One region of the Streptomyces sp. NPDC012637 genome, then DNA from elsewhere that is predicted to be linked to it. Evidence: riboswitches for the same ligand, from Rfam matches in the RefSeq annotation. Region 1 holds a riboswitch; each other region holds the start of a gene.

Region 1 (3,266 bases):
GATGTGGTCGTACGCCGGGGCGACGTCCGTGGTCAGCGGGCCGAGCGTGTAGAACGGCGCCTCCTCGCAGATCTCCTGCTGGAGGTCGATGTTCTCCTTGATCTTGTGCATCGGGACGTGGCCCGGGCCCTCGATCATCGTCTGCACGTTGTGGCGCTTGGCGATCGTGTTGAGCTCGCCCAGGGTCTTCAGCTCGGCGAACTGCGCCGCGTCGTTGGCGTCCGCGATCGAGCCGGGCCGCAGGCCGTCGCCGAGCGAGTACGTGACGTCGTACGCCGCGAGGATCTCGCAGAGCTCCTCGAAGTTCGTGTAGAGGAAGTTCTCCTTGTGGTGCGCGAGGCACCAGGCGGCCATGATCGAGCCGCCGCGCGAGACGATGCCGGTCTTGCGGCGGGCGGTCAGCGGCACGTACGGCAGCAGCACGCCGGCGTGCACCGTCATGTAGTCGACGCCCTGCTCGGCCTGCTCGATGACGGTGTCCTTGTAGATCTCCCAGGTCAGCTCCTCGGCCTTGCCGTCGACCTTCTCCAGGGCCTGGTAGAGCGGCACGGTGCCGATGGGCACGGGGGAGTTGCGCAGCACCCACTCGCGGGTGGTGTGGATGTTGCGGCCGGTGGAGAGGTCCATGACCGTGTCGGCGCCCCACTTGGTCGCCCAGGTCATCTTCTCCACCTCCTCCTCGATGGAGGAGGTGACCGCGGAGTTGCCGATGTTGGCGTTGACCTTCACCAGGAACCGCTTGCCGATGATCATCGGCTCGATCTCCGGGTGGTTGACGTTCGCCGGCAGGACCGCGCGGCCCGCCGCGATCTCCTCCCGTACGACCTCGGGGGAGACGTTCTCGCGGATCGCGACGTACTCCATCTCCGGGGTGATCTCGCCCCGGCGGGCGTACGCGAGCTGCGTCACCGCCTGGCCGTCGCGGCCACGGCGGGGCAGCCGCGGGCGGCCGGGGAAGACGGCGTCGAGGTTCTTCAGGCCTCCGCCGCGGGGCGAGGTGTGCTTGATGCCGTCGTCCTCGGGCCGCACCGGACGGCCCGGGTACTCCTCCGTGTCACCGCGCGAGATGATCCAGTTCTCGCGCAGCGGCGGCAGGCCGCGCCGCACGTCGGTGTCGATGGTCGGGTCGGTGTACGGACCGGACGTGTCGTACAGCGTCACGTCCTTGCCGTTGGTGAGGTGCACCTGACGGACGGGCACCCGGATGTCGGGGCGGGAACCCTCGACGTAGCCCTTGTGCCAGCCCGGCGTGCGCTCCTGCGGGCCGCTCTGGTCCTGGTCGGAGGCAGGCGTGCGTGCATCCTGAATGGTCATGAGACCGAATCTCCCTACGCCGGCATTACCCGGTAACAGGTTCGGCGGTCGGCGCAGCCTCCTCCCGTACGTACATCGGTACGCGCGTACGGTGATCAGCGCCCTCTCAGCCCGGTGCTCCGAGCTCCCGCGTGTGCAAAGGTGTCACCACGCTAGCGTCATCCCTGGCGTGCTGAACAGTGGGGGCCTCGACGTTCTTGCGATGATCGGTCGGTGACGTCAACGCAGCAGCCCCAGGAACCCCACGGCGACGGGCACGGCCACGGGCACGGCCATGCGCACGGCCACGGCCCCGCCGCACCCGTCTCACGGCACCTGCGGAAGGTCATCGCCGCGGTGCTCATCCCCTTCGCCACCGCCGTCGCCGTCGGGCTCGTGGTGCTGTGGCCGGGTGGCACCCCCGGGCACGAGCCCACGGGCGTCGGCTTCGACCGGCAGACCGAGCAGGGCAAGGTCGTCGCCGTCGAGCAGGTCGACTGCAAGGACGTGAACGCCGCCCAGGTCCCGCCGACCGGCGACACCTCCACCCCGGAGGGGCGCGAGGCGGTCAACGCCCAGCAGGGGCAGTGCGAGAAGGCGACCGTCGAGGTCACCACCGGCCCGGACAAGGGCCGTAGGTTCACCGAGATCGTGCAGCCGGACGCGCCCCGCCAACTCCACGAGGGACAGGGCGTGGTGGTGGCGTACGCCCCCGACGCCCCGCGCGACCTGCAGTACTCCGTCACCGACGTGAACCGGAAGCTGCCGATCGCCGTGCTCGCCGGCATCTTCGCGCTCGCCGTCGTCATCGTCGGCCGGATGCGCGGCGTGATGGCGTTGATCGCGCTCGCGGCGAGCTTCCTGGTGCTGACCCTGTTCATCCTGCCGGCGATCATCCAGGGATCGAATCCGCTGGTGGTCGCCATCGTCGGATCGAGCGCGATCATGCTGATCGCGCTCTACCTGTGCCACGGCCTGTCGGCCCGCACCTCGGTCGCGGTCCTGGGCACGCTGGTCTCGCTGCTGCTGATCGGCCTGCTCGGCTCGCTGTTCATCGGCTGGGCCTCGCTCAGCGGCAACACGGACGACAACACCGGTCTCATCCACGGCCTGTACCCCGAGATCGACATGTCCGGTCTGCTGCTCGCCGGAATCATCATCGGCTCGCTGGGTGTGCTCGACGACGTGACGGTGACCCAGACCTCGGCGGTCTGGGAACTCCACCAGGCCGACCCGACGATGGGCCCGCGGCGGCTCTACCGGGCCGCTATCCGGATCGGCCGCGACCACATCGCCTCGGTGGTGAACACCCTGGTCCTCGCCTACGCGGGCGCGTCCCTGCCGCTGTTGCTGCTCTTCTCGATCGCGCAGAGCAGCGTGGGAACGGTGGCCAACAGCGAGCTGGTGGCCGAGGAGATCGTCCGGACGCTGGTCGGCTCGATCGGTCTGGTCGCCTCGGTACCGATCACCACCGGCCTTGCGGCGCTGGTGGTTTCGGCGGACCGGCCGGGTCCGGGAGCGGGCGAGCAGCGCCCGGCACGGGCCGGCGGGGGCGGGCGGCGACGCCGGGCCAAGTAGGCCCGGCGGTCTGCCGCCGGGGTCGGCTCGCCGCGGTCAACCCGCGTTCTCCTCGGCCAGGATGCGTCCGAGGGCCGCCTCCAGGCTGTCCTCGAAGTCGCCCAGTGCCTCTTCCTGACCGAGTGGGACGAGCTTGTCCGTGCGGTCGAGGAAGGCGACGAGCGGCGGCGCGCTCGCGCGGAACAGGGCGCGGTCGCCGCCGACCTGAAGGCGGATCATCACGTCGGAGAGTCCCTCGGGGTCGGTCGGCGCGATGTGCACGTCGCCGTCCCCGCTGGGGCGGTTGATCCCGTCGAGCAGCAGCTCGCGGCCGAAGGCCCAGGTCACGGGCGCGTCTCCGGGAAGGTGGAACGTCATCCGCACCGCATAGGGGTCGCGGGTCTCGTATCGCAGTT
Region 2 (3,266 bases), on a different contig from region 1:
GCCGGGCCGCCGACCGGAGTCGGCCGGCGGCCCGGCACCAGTGGTGGTGTCTTCGGTGCGGCTCGGCGAGCGTACGTCGGACGGCGCCGGCCGTCAGACGGCGAGCGCCTGGGCGCGGCGCTTCACCTCCGTGCCGCGATTCTCGCCGAGGGCCTGCGCGGGCGTGCCGGGCAGGGTCGGGTCCGGAGTGAAGAGCCACTCCAGCATCTCTTCGTCGCTGAAGCCGTCGTCCCGCAGGAGCGTCAGGGTCCCGGCGAGGCCCTTGACGACCTTGCCGTCCTGGATGAAGGCGGCAGGCACCTGGAGGATCTTCTCGCCGGGGCGCACTTCGCGTCGGACGGCGATGAGCTGGCCCTCCTTGACCAGCTGCCGTACGCGCGTCACCTCGATGTCGAGCATCTCCGCGATGTCGGGGAGGTAGAGCCAGGCGGGGACGAGAGCATCGGTCTTTGCGTCAATCTCGGTCACGGGACAAGCCTGCCATCCCGGACTGACAGTCGGTAGTCGGGCCCTACCGGACTGCCGCCTTCAGGGGTACGGAGGGGTCGGCGGCCCTCGCCGGGTCGACGGCGGTGCCGTGCTCGATCAGCCTGCGGCCCTGGGCCAGGTCGCGCGGCCGGCCGACGGCGAGCAGGGCGACCGGGGTCTCGCCGCGCAGCCACAGGACCGTCCAGGCCTCCTCGGCCGGGTCGCCGCGCCACAGCAGGGTGTCGGCGGCGCCGTGGTGTCCGGCGTACTGGACGAAGCGGCCGAACTGCTCGGACCAGAAGTAGGGCACCGGGTCGTACGGCTCGGGCGCCTCGCCGACGATGCCGGCGGCGACGGTGCGGGGGCCCTGGAGGGCGTTGTCCCAGTGGTGGACGAGGAGCCGTTCGCCGTAGCGGGCGGACGGGAAGGAGGCGCAGTCGCCGACGGCGTACACGTCGGGCAGCGAGGTGCGCAGGTGGGCGTCGGCGGTGAGCGCGCCACTGGGGTCGAGGGCGGCGCCGGAGCCTTCGAGCCAGCCGGTTGCGGGGCGGGCGCCGATGCCGACGACGACGGCGTCGGCGGGCAGCTCACGGGCCTCGCCGGTGGCGCCGAAGTCGTCGGAGTCGGCCGTGAGGACGACGCGCCCCTCCTCGACGTGCTCCACGCGCGCGTGGAGCCGGAGTTCGGCGCCGCTCTCGGCGTACCAGGCGGCCATGGGCGCGGTGACCTCGGCGGGGAGCGCTCCGGGGAGCGGGCGGCCGGCGGCCTCGACGACGGTGACGGCGCAGCCGGCCTGCCGGGCGGCGGTGGTGAACTCCGCGCCGATCCAGCCGGCGCCGACGACCACGATGCCGTGGCGGCGTTCCAGGACGGGCTTGAGCCGGGCGGCGTCGTCGAGGGTGCGCAGCAGATGGACGCCGGGGACGCCTTCGGAGCCGGGCAGGGTGAGCGGGTGGGCGCCGGTGGCGACGACGAGGACGTCGTACGGGACGGGCCCGGCCTCGGTGTCGACCTCGTGGTCGGCGGCGCGCAGTCCGGTGACCTCGACGCCGAGGCGGAGGTCGACGTCGAGGGCGGCGAAGTCGACGTCGAAGGCGGAGTCCTCGGCCTTGCCGAGCAGCACCGCCTTGGACAGCGGCGGCCGGTCGTAGGGCTGGTGGGGTTCGGCGCCGATGAGGGTGACGGGTCCGGTGAAGCCCCGCTCGCGCAGGGCGACGGCGGTCTGGACGCCTGCCATCCCGGCGCCGACGATCACGACGTGCCGTTCGGTCCGGTCGGGTGACTGCTGCTGCGACTGGTCCCCGGCCTGCTGCTGCTCGCTCTGCTCGCTCACCCGACCACTGTATTCACCTGACGGACCGTCAGGAAGGGAGGGGTCCTGTGGCGGTCCGGCCCCGGCGGTTAGTCTGGCCGCCGTAGAGCACTCGCGGGAGCCCGGACGGACCGGGCTGAGAGGGAGGCTGGCCGGCCTCCGACCGTACGAACCTGATCCGGGTCATGCCGGCGAAGGGAGGGGCTGGACGCCCATGTCGCGTACACGCAGTACCGGCGGTACCCGCAGCACACGCACCACCTCGGACGTTCTCGTCGTCGGAGGCGGCATCATCGGCCTGGTCACGGCCTGGCGCGCCGCGCAGCGCGGACTGCGCACCGCGGTGGCCGACCCCGAACCGGGCGGCGGGGCCGCCCGGGTGGCGGCGGGCATGCTCGCCGCCGTCACCGAACTCCACTACGGCGAGGAGACCCTGCTCGGCCTCAACCTGGCCTCCGCCCGCCGCTATCCGGACTTCGTCGCCGAACTCGCCGAGGCGACCGGCGGCATGGACGTCGGCTACCGCGCCTGCGGCACCCTCGCCGTCGCGCTCGACGCCGACGACCGGGCCCACCTGCGCGAACTCCACGCCCTGCAGACCCGCTGCGGGCTCGCCTCCGAGTGGCTGAGCGGCCGCGAGTGCCGCCGCCTCGAACCGATGCTGGCCCCGGGCGTGCGGGGCGGGCTGCGCGTGGACGGCGACCACCAGGTCGATCCCCGGCGGCTCGCCGACGCGCTCGTGGTGGCGTGCGAGCGGGCCGGGGTGGTCTTCCACCGCTCGCTCGCGGAGCGGCTCACGGTGGAACGGGACCGGGCCGCGGGCGCGGTGCTCGCGGACGGCACCGAGCAGGCCGCCGAGCAGGTGGTGCTCGCCGCCGGCAGCATGAGCGGACGGCTCGCCGGGGTGCCGGAGCGGGTCCTGCCGCCCGTGCGGCCCGTGAAGGGGCAGGTGCTGCGGCTGCGGGTGCCGCCCGCGTACGCGCCGTTCCTCTCCCGGACGGTCCGGGCGGTCGTCCGCGGCAGCCATGTCTACCTCGTGCCGCGCGAGAACGGCGAGCTGGTCGTCGGCGCGACCAGCGAGGAGCTCGGCTGGGACACCACCGTCACCGCCGGCGGGGTGTACGAGCTGCTGCGCGACGCGCACGAGCTGGTCCCCGGCATCACCGAGCTGCCGCTCACCGAGACCCGCGCCGGGCTGCGTCCCGGCTCGCCCGACAACGCGCCGCTGCTCGGCCCGAGCGCCCTGCCCGGGCTGCACCTGGCCACCGGCCACTACCGCAACGGGGTGCTGCTCACCCCGGTCACCGGCGACGTCATGGCGGAGGCGCTGACCACCGGCGCGCTGCCGGACGAGGCACGCCCCTTCACCGCCCGCCGCTTCTCCTCCGCGCACCTGGAGCACGCATGAACGCGCCCCTGTCCGTCTCCGTGAACGGGGAGCCCCGGGCCCTGCAGGGCCCGCTCTCCCTCGACGCCCTCGTCGCCA
Region 3 (3,266 bases), on a different contig from region 1:
CAGCAGCGTGAGGGCCGTGGAGGCGAGCGCCTGCCACAGCGTGAACCACAGGACGTCCAGGATCTCCGGCCGGGTCAGCGTCTCGCCGAACCGGCCCAGCTCCCAGTGGCCGTCCGGCCTGAGCCCGCGCTCGACGATCGAGACCACGGGCCAGGCGAAGAACACGGCGAAGAAGACGACGGGCAGGGCCATCAGGCCCAGCCGCGCCGCGCTTCCCCGCCGGTCCGGGACGACTACTTCAGGACGAGCGAGGTCCACTGCTGGATCCACTGGTCACGGTTGTCGGCGATCTTCTTCGGCTCCATCGCGTACGGCTGCTCGACCACCACGCCGTGCTTGGTGAACAGCTCCGGGAGCGTCGCGTCGTTCGTGACGGGGTTGACGAACATCTGGAGCGGCATGTCGTCCTGGAACTTCTTGGAGATCAGGAAGTCGATCAGCTTCTTGCCGCCCTCGGGGTTCTTCGCCCCGTTCAGCAGACCCGCGAACTCGGTCTGCCGGAAGCAGGTGCCCGTGGACACACCGGTCGGCGCCACCTTGGGCTGCGGCTCGGCGTACAGCACCTCCACCGGCGGGGAGGAGGCGTAGGAGACGACGAGCGGGCGGTCGCCCTTGGCCTTCTTGCCGCCGGCGGAGCCGGAGAACTCCTGGTTGTAGGCCAGCTCCCAGCTGTCGACGGTCTTCACGCCGTTGGCCTTGAGCTTCTTCCAGTAGTCCTGCCACCCGGTGTCGCCGTACTTCGCGGCGGTGCCGAGGAGGAAGCCGAGGCCCGGGGAGGACCGCTCGGGGTTCTCGACGACGAGGAGGTCCTTGTACTCCGGCTTCGCCAGGTCGTCGAAGGTCTGCGGCGGGGCCAGCTTCTTGCCGGCGAAGTACTGCTTGTCGTAGTTGACGCAGATGTCGCCGGAGTCGATCGGCGTGACCCGGTGCTGCTCCTTGTCGAGCTGCAGCGCGGCCGGGATCCGGTCCAGGCCCTTCGCCTCGTACGGGACGAAGATGCCGTTGTCGAGGGCGCGGGACAGCAGCGTGTTGTCCACGCCGAAGAACACGTCGCCCTGCGGGGAGCCCTTGGTCAGGATCTCCTTGTTGACCGCCTCGCCGGCGTCGCCGCTCTTGAGCACCTTGACCGTGAGACCGGTCTGCTTGGTGAACTCGGCGAGCACCTCCTTGGAGGCGTTGAACGAGTCGTGGCTGACGAGGGTGACGGTCTTCGGCGCGGGCCCGTCCGTCTTCCCGGCCGCGTCCCTGACGTCCTCGGTGCCGCAGGCGGCGAGGGTGCCGATGCCGAGCGCCGCGGCGAGCGCGGCGGCGGCCGCCTTCTTGGTGTTCACGTGAATGTCCTCCTGGGTGTGACCAGAAGGAGACGCGGCCCTGCCCGCGCCGGGGAAACCGGGCGCGGGCAGGGCGCAACAGCTCGAGTTACGACCGAACTTCCTACCCAGAATGACCTGGGCGAGGTTCAGAGGGTCTGCGGTCGTGTGCCTGTCTCACCAAGCAGGTCACCGCACTCTCAGCGCTGTGGCGCTCCCCTGTCGGAATATGCAGATGTGTTCGAGCTCAGAGTACAAGGTCAGCGTTCGGCGGCGGCCAGCTGTCCACAGGCACCGTCGATCTCCTGCCCGCGGGTGTCACGGACGGTGACGGGAACGCCGTGGGAGGCGATGGCCTCGATGAACGCCTTCTCGTCCTCGGGGCGGGACGCGGTCCACTTGGAGCCGGGCGTCGGGTTCAGCGGGATCAGGTTGACGTGCACCCGCTTGCCCTTGAGCAGCCGGCCCAGCAGGTCACCGCGCCAGGCCTGGTCGTTGATGTCGCGGATCAGCGCGTACTCGATGGAGATCCGGCGCCCGGACTTCTCCGCGTACTCCCAGGCCGCGTCGAGGACCTCGCGGACCTTCCAGCGGGTGTTCACGGGCACGAGGGTGTCGCGCAGCTCGTCGTCCGGCGCGTGCAGCGACACCGCGAGCCGGCACTTGAAGCCCTCGTCCGCGAACCGCAGCATCGCCGGCACCAGGCCGACCGTGGAGACCGTGATCCCGCGCTGCGACAGGCCGAGCCCGTCGGGCTCGGGGTCGGTCAGCCGCCGGATGGCGCCGACGACCCGCTTGTAGTTCGCGAGCGGCTCGCCCATCCCCATGAAGACGATGTTGCTCAGCCGCGCCGGACCACCGGGCACCTCGCCGTCGCGCAGCGCGCGCATGCCGTCGACGATCTGGTGCACGATCTCGGCGGTCGACAGGTTCCGGTCGAGCCCGGCCTGGCCGGTCGCACAGAACGGACAGTTCATGCCGCAGCCGGCCTGCGAGGAGATGCACATGGTCACCCGGTCCGGGTAGCGCATGAGCACCGACTCCACGAGCGTGCCGTCGTGCAGCCGCCACAGCGTCTTACGGGTGGTGTCGTCGTCGCACGAGACGTGCCGCACGACCGACATCAGATCGGGCAGCAGCTCCCCCGCGAGCTTCTCGCGCGCCGCGGCGGGGATGTCGGTCCACTCCGCCGGGTCGTGCGCGTACCGCGCGAAGTAGTGCGTGGACAGCTGCTTGGCGCGAAACGGCTTCTCGCCGATCGCGGCGACCGCCTCCTTGCGCTCTGCGGGCGTGAGGTCGGCGAGGTGCCGCGGGGGCTGCTTGGCTCCGCGCGGGGCGACGAAAGTGAGTTCTCCGGGCTTGGGCATGGTCCTACCAGTGTCGCAGACCGCGACCGATGGCCTGGGGCCGTCCGGCCGCCGAGCGGTGACTGACGGTGGCCGTTGGTGACCACTGGCGGCCCCCAGACGGCCCAGAGACGGCCCAGAGTCGGGGCCCGCCAGGCCCCACTCCCCCGCTACGGGCGGACGTAGACCACGGTGGCATCGTCATGGAGCTTGCTGCGCGGCCAACGGGTCAGCCTGTTGTCAGTGAGCTCCGCGTCACGAACCTGGTCGATCAGCGACTCGGGCCCTTGATCCTCAAGGATGCCAAGGCACGCTGACCAGTCGGCGAGGGCGAAGGGGGTGACGAGGCGGGCGGCTCCGTCAGTCATGAGCGCTGCCCGAGCCACATCGCGAGAGGGGTAGGAGCCGTACAGCGCCGCATCGGCGGCGTGCGGCTCCGAGGCCGCCACCCAGTAGCCGCCGGGGCGATTCCGGCAGGTGCGTTCCGCCCGCACGAGCAGCGCGTGCAGGCGCCGACGCTCGGCGGAGCCGGGGGGCGCGCTCTTCATGGCGGTCCGCTCGCTTCGGGCCACCGCCGAGAGACGTGTGTCCGAGATCGCTTCCACCGCCC

The links. A riboswitch is a leader RNA that binds a small molecule or an ion and turns the genes downstream of it on or off. The one in region 1 is predicted to bind thiamine pyrophosphate.
Region 2: another riboswitch for thiamine pyrophosphate. It lies ahead of thiO (glycine oxidase ThiO); the one in region 1 lies ahead of thiC (phosphomethylpyrimidine synthase ThiC).
Region 3: another riboswitch for thiamine pyrophosphate. It lies ahead of ACFY8W_RS22720 (thiamine ABC transporter substrate-binding protein); the one in region 1 lies ahead of thiC (phosphomethylpyrimidine synthase ThiC).

What each region holds. Positions count from the first base shown of each region.
Region 1 covers NZ_JBIBDS010000004.1:508,019-511,284, reverse strand. Annotated here, with positions in the region: gene thiC (phosphomethylpyrimidine synthase ThiC) at 1-1,314, opposite strand, end outside; TPP riboswitch at 1,309-1,455, opposite strand; gene ACFY8W_RS19350 (YibE/F family protein) at 1,528-2,871, shown strand; gene ACFY8W_RS19345 (SsgA family sporulation/cell division regulator) at 2,908-3,266, opposite strand, start outside.
Region 2 covers NZ_JBIBDS010000003.1:492,412-495,677, reverse strand. Annotated here, with positions in the region: gene ACFY8W_RS15300 (Rv2175c family DNA-binding protein) at 94-468, opposite strand; gene ACFY8W_RS15295 (FAD-dependent oxidoreductase) at 512-1,801, opposite strand; TPP riboswitch at 1,885-1,997, shown strand; gene thiO (glycine oxidase ThiO) at 1,995-3,188, shown strand; gene thiS (sulfur carrier protein ThiS) at 3,185-3,266, shown strand, end outside.
Region 3 covers NZ_JBIBDS010000005.1:516,231-519,496, reverse strand. Annotated here, with positions in the region: gene ACFY8W_RS22725 (ABC transporter permease subunit) at 1-192, opposite strand, end outside; gene ACFY8W_RS22720 (thiamine ABC transporter substrate-binding protein) at 234-1,331, opposite strand; TPP riboswitch at 1,414-1,541, opposite strand; gene rlmN (23S rRNA (adenine(2503)-C(2))-methyltransferase RlmN) at 1,571-2,677, opposite strand; gene ACFY8W_RS22710 (protein phosphatase 2C domain-containing protein) at 2,827-3,266, opposite strand, start outside.